3 regions of the Bradyrhizobium sp. 191 genome follow, and region 2 is predicted to be linked to each of the others. Evidence: riboswitches for the same ligand, from Rfam matches in the RefSeq annotation. Region 2 holds a riboswitch; each other region holds the start of a gene.
The links. Region 2 has a riboswitch for cobalamin ahead of IVB23_RS07005 (DUF1636 domain-containing protein). Riboswitches for the same ligand answer to the same signal wherever they lie in the genome.
Positions count from the first base shown of each region.

Region 1: another riboswitch for cobalamin. It lies ahead of IVB23_RS00305 (TonB-dependent receptor); the one in region 2 lies ahead of IVB23_RS07005 (DUF1636 domain-containing protein).
Region 3: another riboswitch for cobalamin. It lies ahead of metE (5-methyltetrahydropteroyltriglutamate--homocysteine S-methyltransferase); the one in region 2 lies ahead of IVB23_RS07005 (DUF1636 domain-containing protein).

Region 1 covers NZ_CP064692.1:64,429-67,700, reverse strand. Annotated here, with positions in the region: gene IVB23_RS00305 (TonB-dependent receptor) at 1-1,850, opposite strand, end outside; cobalamin riboswitch at 1,964-2,178, opposite strand; gene IVB23_RS00300 (hypothetical protein) at 2,272-2,529, opposite strand; gene IVB23_RS00295 (hypothetical protein) at 2,797-3,009, opposite strand; gene IVB23_RS00290 (hypothetical protein) at 3,164-3,272, opposite strand, start outside.
Region 2 covers NZ_CP064692.1:1,510,002-1,513,273, reverse strand. Annotated here, with positions in the region: gene IVB23_RS07015 (cobyric acid synthase) at 1-744, opposite strand, end outside; gene cobO (cob(I)yrinic acid a,c-diamide adenosyltransferase) at 757-1,392, opposite strand; cobalamin riboswitch at 1,432-1,652, shown strand; gene IVB23_RS07005 (DUF1636 domain-containing protein) at 1,746-2,120, shown strand; gene cobW (cobalamin biosynthesis protein CobW) at 2,117-3,151, shown strand; gene cobN (cobaltochelatase subunit CobN) at 3,151-3,272, shown strand, end outside.
Region 3 covers NZ_CP064692.1:3,463,681-3,466,952, forward strand. Annotated here, with positions in the region: gene metE (5-methyltetrahydropteroyltriglutamate--homocysteine S-methyltransferase) at 1-1,835, opposite strand, end outside; cobalamin riboswitch at 1,935-2,135, opposite strand; gene IVB23_RS16045 (hypothetical protein) at 2,384-2,581, opposite strand; gene IVB23_RS16050 (hypothetical protein) at 2,795-3,196, shown strand; gene IVB23_RS16055 (4Fe-4S binding protein) at 3,218-3,272, opposite strand, start outside.

The DNA of each region.
Region 1 (3,272 bases), 1.4 Mb from region 2:
GCCATGCCGGAACGCACCAGCAGGGCGTCGTTGATGCGATAGGAGACGCTGGTCTCCGAGCCGTAGCGGCGGGTCGGATCCAGATTGGTGTTGTAGAACAGGATGGGATTGAAATGGATCTCGTTGGCGAGGTCCATCAGATAGAGGCTGCTCTGCATCTGCAGTCCGCCTCCTCTGATGCGCAGCCCGCCCTCGATGTCCTGCGAGGTCTGGGTCTTGAGCTGGAACGTCTGTGGGAGCGGATTGAAGAACGGGTCGAACGAAGGGCCTGACGACACCCGCTCGTCGACGTCAGGCGTACGGAAGGCGCGCGCAACCCGGCCGAACAGCGCGACGGTGTCGTTGAGGCGATGCTCCGCACCGAGATGCAGCGCATATTGCGTCTCGTCGCTCCCGAGTGGAAGCGCGCCGATATCGGCGTTGAACGGAGCCGCCGGGTCGAAATTGTCACGTGCCGAGAGATTGGTGTTCTGCACCCGGGCGCCGTAGGAGATATCGGTCGCCGGTGCGACGCCGAGCGTGTGCTGGACATAGCCCGCAACCGTCCGCTGCCTGAGATCGTAATTGTGCCAGGGAGCGAGACCCTGGCCGGCGCCGCGGTTCTGCTGAAAGGTCGCATCGTAGTAGTCGACGCCGGTCAGCACTTGCGAGGGCATTCCGAGCAGAAGGCTCTTCACGCTGAGCCGCGGCGTGATCGACCATGTCGTAAGGTCAGCATCGACATAGGTCGACGTGAATAAAGCCGGGACCGGCGCCGGGCTCGAGAAGAACGCGCTCTGCTGCTTCTTGTCGCGCACGCCGCCGTCGACGATGAGATCGACGCCGTTGACAAGAGTTTTCGTGAAGCCCGCGGTCGCGCCAAAACCCTGCTGATTGGCGTAGTTGAAGGGCGTGCTGGTCCCTCGCCGGCTGGTCGCGAGCTCGTCGACGCCGAGGGAGGGATCGACGGTGCGGCCACCCGGCAGTCGCAGCTCCTGATTGTCACCGGTGACGGTCAGGAAGGCGGTCAGGCCCGGCGTCGTGTAGTTCAGATTGCCGACGCCGTTCTCCTGGGAATAGCGATTGTTGTCGCGATAGCCGTCGGTCCTGACGGCATTGCCGTAGAACGAGGTCGACCACGGACCGGAATTGATCGCGGCCGAGACGTTGCCGAGCCTGGTATTGAACGAGCCGAAACCGGCCTCGATGCGCGCCGTCACGGGCGGGCCGCCGACGCCGTTCTTGGTGACGATGTTGATGACGCCGCCGACCGCATTGTCACCATACAGTACCGCACCGGAATTGCCGCGCGTGATCTCGATGCGCTCGATGGCATTGAGCGGGATGGTGGAGAGGTCCACCTGCGCCATATCGATGTCGTTCAACCGCCGTCCGTTGACCAGCACCAGCGTGTTGGCCGTGGCGAAGGCACCGAAGCCGCGCAGGTCGACACTGGTCCTGGCACCGATCTGGCCGCCATAGAACGTCGTGATCTGGGCACCCGGCACCTGCGCCGCGATGATCTCGGCCAGCGTCTGCGACGGTGCATGAGCGATGTCCGTGGCCGTAATGACGGTCGTGGCGGCGCCGACGATCCCGCCATTGCCGGCGGCGGCCTCGTTGCCCGAGCCGGACGAGCCGGTCCCATTCGGCGCCCCGTCCGGCGCCGCTCGGCGCCGCCCCGCCTCGCCCTCGCCGATCGCCCTGGCACGGGTACGGTTCTGATCGTCGGATCTGGTCACCTCGACCGGTGGCAGCTGCTCGGCGACGGACTGCTGGGCGTGGACGATGGAGTGATCGAGCGAATACAGCGAAACGGCCGCAACGATGCCGGCGCAGCGGCGCCCGGCGGCAGTGACAATACGGGACACAATTGTAACCTCGGCATGACGTCAGTGGCACGTCACAGCGAACGAGGCTTTACGGCGGAGCGATCGATGGCTCCGGCAAAGCTAATGTCTGTACTCCCCGACCGACATCTTCGCGTGTGACCACGGCTGACGGCAGGTCTCCTGGCTCGCGGGTCGTTACCTCTGCGTCGCCTTCCCAGGACCGAGATTCCCAGTGGCATAGGACGAGAGATTCACCGCTTACAGTTGCGGGGGCAGCCATGGCATTGAGAAGATCCCGACCTTGGGACATCTCGCACCACGTTCCCTTTTGATCTCCATAAGGAGAACCGTCGGCGGCCAATCTACGGGGCGTCCAGGCCGGGAGTCAATCGACCGCTGGCATCTTGGCGCAGACGCGATCGGCCGGCTCCACAACGAATCGAGCAATGCCCTGCGCCGCCTACGTTCGCCCCCGCGGGCGCTGGGCCTGAGCCCAGGCGACAGCGACATCCCGCGGCGGAGCGTCGAGGCGCTTGATCGGCGTCAGTTCGCCGGACGCCGAGACGATCGCGGTCTCTTCGCGCCGGCAGCGCGTGCAGACGAAACGGACCTCATGCGGGGATGCCGACCAGCTTGAACGTTTCACGTTGGCGGCCATCGGCCAGGCATCGCAATGCGAGCACGATACCAGGAACCGGCCGGGATCGAGCATACCCATTCCATCGGACTCCGCGTCCTGCCCACTGCTTCCAATGACTACCTATGTGAATCGTTCCGGTGCCTCGGCACCGTCGACGCCACGGACGCGGGAGCCTGCGCGTTGCTCGCCGTTCCCACGAGACCTCCGGCGTTGTCGATTTCAAAGCTTGCGAATCTCATACGATGTCCCCCTGCTCCGATCGAGCCTATCAGATCAAAACGGCGGGGACGATGGGGGCCGGGGATCGCGCGGTTGCGACGCCGCGCAAGGCAGAAGGCAATCCGCTCAGCGAGCCCCCTTGAGGGTGCAGGATGTCGTGCAGGTGACCGTGGTGCCGCGATCGCACGATCTGCAGGCGTTGACGCACTGGTTCAGGTCGCGTGGATTGTAGCTGTAGTTTCGTATCGGACAGCTCGACGTCGTCGAGCCGGTGATGTCCCGCTCCTGGTCGCAGGCCGCCGTCATGAGCGCGAATATGATCACGGCAACGAGGCGCATGGGACTTGCCCTGTCAGGCACAGCACGATGATACTCGCGAGGTGCGCTGCATTGCAGCGAACCCCGGCCTTCCCACCACGAGCCATCGCCGATCAGCGATGCCCGCGTGCTGCGAGAATGCGCGCTAAATGTTAAGAACGGATTTCAGCCGGCCTCAGGCCGCAGCCGTGGTCGCGATCGCCTGCCGAATATCCACCGCCAGCTGGCGATACTGTTCCCCGAGCCTCAGATAGAACTCGCGCTTGGTGCCGTCGGTGGCGAGC
Region 2 (3,272 bases):
GCCCGGCTTTCGCGCGTCACTCAGGCCGAGCGCATCCTCGGCCGGCAGCTCGCCGGCACGCGCGAACCAGGGCAGCACGCCGAAGCCGCGCCAAGACGTTTTGTCTTCGATCAGCCTGTAGCCGTCGTCGAACAGCGTGGGATCGCCGCGGAATTTGTTGATGACAAAGCCCTGGATCATCGCGGCATCGTCGGGGTCGATCACCGTCTTGATGCCGACGAGCTGCGCGATCACGCCGCCGCGGTCGATGTCGCCGACCAGCACCACCGGCACGTCCGCCTTGCGTGCAAAGCCCATATTGGCGATGTCGGCCTTGCGCAGGTTCACCTCGGCCGGACTGCCGGCGCCTTCCACCAGCACGAGATCGGCGCGCGCCTTCAGCCGATCGAAGCTCTCCAGCACGGCGCCCATCAATGATGGTTTCATCGCCGCGTAGTCGCGCGCACGCGCTGTCGCGATGCGCTTGCCGTGAACGATGACCTGTGCGCCGACATCGGTCTCGGGCTTCAGTAGCACCGGGTTCATGTCGGTATGCGGCTCGACCCCGGCGGCAAGCGCCTGAAGCGCCTGGGCGCGGCCGATCTCGCCGCCATCGACGGTGACGGCGGCGTTGTTCGACATGTTTTGCGGCTTGAACGGCAGCACGCGCAAGTCCCGCCGCGTGAAGGCACGCGCAAGGCCGGCGACGATGAGCGACTTGCCCACGTCCGAACCGGCTCCCTGGATCATCAATGCGCGCGCCATCGCCGAAGAGTCTCAGAACTCGACGCCGGCTTGCGCCTTGATGCCCGAGCGGAACGGGTGCTTCACCAGCGTCATCTCGGTGACGAGATCGGCGATCTCGATCAGCTCGTCCTTGGCGTTGCGGCCGGTGAGCACGACATGCGTCATCGGCGGCTTTTGCGTCGAAAGGAATTCGACCACTTCGGCGATGTCGAGATAATCGTAGCGCAGCGCGATGTTGATCTCGTCGAGCACGACCATGCGCAAGTGCTCATCGAGGATCAGCTCCTTGGCCTTCTCCCAGCCGGCGCGTGCGGCGGCGATGTCGCGGGCGCGGTCCTGCGTCTCCCAGGTGAAGCCTTCGCCCATGGCGTGGAACTGGCAGAGATCGCCGAAATGGCCGGTGAGCAGGCGCCGCTCGCCGGTGTCCCAGGCACCCTTGATGAATTGCACGACCGCGCAAGGGAAGCCATGGGCGACGCAGCGGACGATCATGCCGAAGGCCGAGGAGGATTTTCCCTTGCCGCTGCCGGTGTGGACGATGATCAGGCCCTTTTCGCCGCTCTTGGTCGCCATGATCTTGTCGCGGGCGGCTTTCTTCTTCGCCATCTTCTGGGCGTGCCGGGCGTCGGTTTCCTCGCCCGTTCGGGTGTCCGGTTCAGGCGTCATCGGTCCAGTCCTTCGGCTTGACAAGTGGCAGCCACGGGCAAATGGTGGCCCGGCGTTGGTTCCTGTCCTATGACAGGCGAAGAGGGAATGCGATAGGGTCCGAATCGGCAAGATTTGGGTCCAAAATGCAGCCGCCCCCGCGACCGTGACCGGAGAGATGCCCGAAGCCACTGATTCCCGCGGGAATCGGGAAGGCGGGGATCGAAGGGCAAAGCCCTGCTCCGCAAGCCGGGAGACCTGCCAGCGCGAAGAGTTTTGGACCGGCGGACGGGGTGTTCCGCGACGGGGAAACGGCCTCTCGAGTCAGGGTCCGTGTGCCTCTCGCCTCCCGCTGTTTTATCCTGGAAGAGGCGATGACCGTCACACTTCACGTCTGCATCACCTGCCGCGCCGGCCAGACGCTTGGCGAGGGCGAGACGACGCCCGGCAAGCGCCTGCATGGCGCGATCCTCCACGCCGGCGTGCCCGACGGCGTCACCGTGGTTCCCGTCGAATGCCTGTCGGCCTGCAGCCAGGGCTGCTCGGTCGCGCTCAGCGCGCCCGGCCGCTGGTCCTATGTCTATGGCCGCCTGTCGGAGACGAATGCGCAGGACGTGGTCGCAGGCGCGGCGGCCTATGCGGCTGCGCCGGACGGGCTCGTGCCGTGGCGCAGCAGGCCGGAAATATTCCGCAAGCAGTCGCTTGCCCGCATTCCCCCCATTGCCGTCGTGCCGGAGGCCGCCGAATGAACTCGCTCGCCAAAATCCCCGTCACTGTTGTCACGGGGTTTCTCGGTTCCGGCAAGACCACGCTGATCCAGCATCTGCTCGCCAATGCGAACGGCAAGAAGCTCGCCGTGCTCGTCAACGAGTTCGGCAGCGAGGGCGTCGACGGCGAGATATTGAAGTCGTGCGCCGATGCGAACTGTCCGGAGGAGAATATCATCGAGCTCGCCAATGGCTGCATCTGCTGCACCGTCGCCGATGATTTCATTCCGACGATGGAGAAATTGCTGGCGCGCCCGGTGCGGCCCGATCACATCCTGATCGAAACCTCGGGCCTGGCACTGCCAAAGCCGCTGCTCAAAGCGTTCGACTGGCCACAGATCCGCTCGCGCATCACGGTGGACGGCGTGATCGCGCTGGCAGACGCCGAAGCTGTCGCGGCCGGCCGCTTCGCGCCCGATCCGGCTGCGGTTGACGCACAGCGCGCGGCGGACGACAATCTCGATCACGAGACGCCGCTGTCGGAAGTGTTCGAGGACCAGATCGCCTGCGCCGATATCGTGCTGCTGACCAAGGCGGATCTCGCCGGCGCGGCGGGAATTGAAGCCGCCAGGGCGGCGATCACGGCCGAGATGCCGCGCCGCGTGCCGATGCTTTCCGTCACCGACGGTGCGATCGATGCGCGCGTCATTCTCGGCCTTGGCGCTGCCGCCGAGAACGATCTCGCCGCGCGCCCGTCGCATCATGATGGCGAGGAGGAGCACGAGCACGACGATTTCGCTTCCGTCGTGATCGATCTGCCGGAGGTCGCGGATATCGATGCGCTGGTCGCCTCGGTCCAGCGTCTGGCGCGCGAGCAGAACGTGCTACGTGCCAAGGGCTATATCGCGGTCGCGGGCAAGCCGATGCGCCTATTGCTGCAGGCCGTCGGCGAGCGCGTGCGCCACCAGTTCGACAGGCCCTGGGGCGTGGGTCTCAGGCAGTCGAAGCTCGTCGTGATCGGCGAGCACGGCGATATCGACGAGGCGGCAATCAAGGCGGGACTAGGTCTCTGATGCACGTCGTTTTCCGCGAGAGCCGTGGTCTCGAGGAGACCGCGACGCCAAGGGACATCGGCCAGGACCCGGCCGATCTCGTGGTGCTCTCGTATTCGGATTCCGATCTTGCGGCGTTCGC
Region 3 (3,272 bases), 2.0 Mb from region 2:
ATGGTCGCTCCAGCCGCCTCAAGGTCGATGACCTCATCTCGGATCGCGAGAGCGATCTGTCGGCATGTCTCGCGCCGCGAGATGTCGTCACGGACAAACGACCAGTTCAGGATCGTCACCGGTCCGGTCAGCATAGCCTTGACGGGTTTTTTGGTCAGAGACTGCGCATAGCGCCACCATTCAACGGTCATGGACTTCGGCCGGGAGACATCTCCGAACAGGATAGGCGGACGAACGTACCGCGAGCCATAAGACTGAACCCAGCCGTGCTTGGTGAAAGCGAAGCCCAACAGCTGCTCGGCAAAGTATTGAACCATGTCATTGCGCTCGAACTCACCGTGTACGAGCACGTCCAGGCCGATATCTTCCTGCCACTGCACGGTACGGGCTGTCTCCGCTTTCAGAAGCTCCTCGTACTGCGTGTCATTCAGCGTTCCCCGCGCATGAGCCGCACGCGCATTCCGGACGTGGGCCGTTTGCGGGAAGGATCCGATGGTTGTCGTTGGAAACATCGGCAATGCGAACGCGACGCGCTGGACGTCGGCACGCTGGGTGAACGCACTGCGACGGCGACGCATGCTATCGTCGATCGCGGCGATTCGTCCGGCGACATTCGCATTGTGGATCTCGGGCGATGTTTCGCGGGTGACGGCTGCCTCCTCCGAAAGCGCAAGTTCATCGGCCACCTCGGCAGCATGGCCGGCCAGCGCTTTGCCCAATATCGAAAGTTCCTTGATCTTCTGAACTGAGAACGCCAGCCACGTCTTCAGATTGGGATCGAGATCGGTCTCTAGCTCAATGTCGATCGGAACATGAAGCAGCGAGCAGGAAGGAGCAATCTGAACACGGTCCCTGCCCAATTTTTGGACCATAGGAGCAAGCTGGTCGAGCAGCGCCGGAAGATTGGAGCGCCACACGTTGCGACCATCAACGACGCCTAGCGAGACCACGAGATCTCTACGGGTTGTGGCGACAATTGCGTCCAACTGGTCAGGTGCCCGAACCAGATCGACATGAAGCCCGGCAACGGGCAAGGCTAAGGTTGTTTCAAGATTGTCGCCGATAGCCCCGAAATATGTGGCCAGCATGATTTTAAGGGCCGGCACAACCTTTGCGAAATGAGCATAGGCCCGGCGGACAGCCGCCCGCGATGCTTCGTCGACGTCCATCACTAGGCATGGCTCGTCGAGCTGAACCCATTCAGCACCGCGCGAGGCTAGTTCGCGGAGAACATCGACATAGACTGGGAGGAGCCTATCAAGCAGCGACAGCGGATTGAATGCGGGATTTGCGCTTTTGCCGAGCTTCAGGAAAGTGACTGGGCCAACTAGGACGGGGCGCGTTTGGTAGCCGAGGCTTTTTGCCTCCTCATATTCCTCGATCGGCTTTCGAGAGGAATACTTAAAGATCTGATCCTGCTGAAATTCCGGCACCATGTAGTGGTAGTTGGTATCGAACCACTTCGTCATTTCCTGTGCGGCTACGCCAGGCCCATGCTGAGCGTGATCACCGTCCTGAGCGCCACGCGCCATGGTGAAGTAGGTCTTGAGCGACACAGGACTTTCGGTCCAGCTGTAGACGTCGGGAATGGCGCCGACCATTACGCTGGTATCGAGCACATGGTCGTAAAACGAGAAGTCATTCGAAGGAATGACGGTCGCACCGCAGGATTTCTGCCGTGCCCAATTAGCGGCACGAAGTCCACTCCCCGCCTCGAGGAGCTCGGCTTCGCTGGAGTTTCCCGCCCAGTAGCTCTCGAGCGCGAATTTGAGTTCGCGTCGTGGGCCGATGCGTGACGTCCCCAGTGTGGCAACGGGAAGCGAAAGAATAGACATAGCTCAGACCCCATAATTGGGGCAAAGGCCATGGCGGACGCATGCAGCGAATATCGTGTGAGCGACAGCTGCTTGGCGCACACCGGGACACCCCGCCCGTGGACGATATATTGTCGAGGCAGGTCTCCTGGCTCGCGGGTCGTCGCTGCTATCCGGCCTTCCCGAAGCCGCATGGCTTCAGTGACTTCGTTGGACAGCGGCTCGCCGCTTACAGTTGCGGGGGCAGCGCCGGCATTGCACCGGCTTCTCTCTTAGCTCCGGATCAAACGAAATCCGGAGACCACGACGGCTGACATTATGCGCACGAGGATCGATCGGTCAACCTACTAGCTGTCGCTGCGATATTGCCCAAGCGACTGCGAGCTGTACCAGGTAGGCTTCAACGGTCTTACTCCCGGCCTGGTGAAAACGCGTGAATCTGTGGAGGCTCCGACTTGTGAATGCGTCCGCTCAACACCCTGTTCGCGTAATCGGATGGGCTAACGCGAGCAGAACGAACGCGCTGGGCGCTTTCGACATCTGCATGATCGCGACAAAGCCTGATCTTTTCAGTTTCTCGAACTCGCCTGTGAGGAAGTTGCGATCATCCTCGCCGGCATCCGTTTGATCACAGCGCGATGAGCCTGCTTAGGAATTGCCAAGGCCGGATTGCTCCAGGGATCGAACGGATGATCAGGTCGGACTGCCTGTGTTCGGCTGACCCGGCGACGAACCGCGAGCTCGATCGCCTCCGTGGCGTTGGTCAAGATGATCTCCTGGCCAGGCACTCACTGCTGAGCGACTTTGGCGTGCGCCTTCGTTGTGTCCGTCGCTTGACGAGTAGTGCAGCCTGGACGTTGGACTGCGCGACATCGCAGGAACAGTTCCGGACCTCAGGATGCACGCTGACTTGCGAAACTGGAGTAAGCGGCGAGAGCGCGGGCGGCGGGATTGTGCTATAACCCTAGACTCCATCACTCGTGCACGGTGACCACGGCCAAGCGGATGCCGAGCTTCTCGCACGTCTTCAGGATCTCCGGACCGATCTCGTCGCGCCAGGAGACCGTCTCTTCGGCTTCGGCCGTGACGTAGCTTTAGACATCCTGCAAATCGATCTTGCGATATTCGACGCCCGTCCACCTCGCCTCGGCTCGTCAGCCAGCGACGATAAGCCTCAACGCGGCGACTGGAGCATCGAGGCGGCTTTGTCCTTATTCGAGACAAATTTGACGGTGTCCTTTGACAGAGCCCTTCGAGGGCTTCTCGCCGTCGATCGACGCCTTAAGCTCATAACGATGTTGATCGACCTCGATGCGCCCCATGCGGTCGGCGGCCTCCTCAAGCTCGACATCTACTACTTCGTTCGCGAAATCGAGCGGTGAAGCCTTCTGGACGCGGGCTGCTTATGCTGTCTTAGACGGGACACAGGTGTCGGGCACCGGACAGACCACCGCGCAT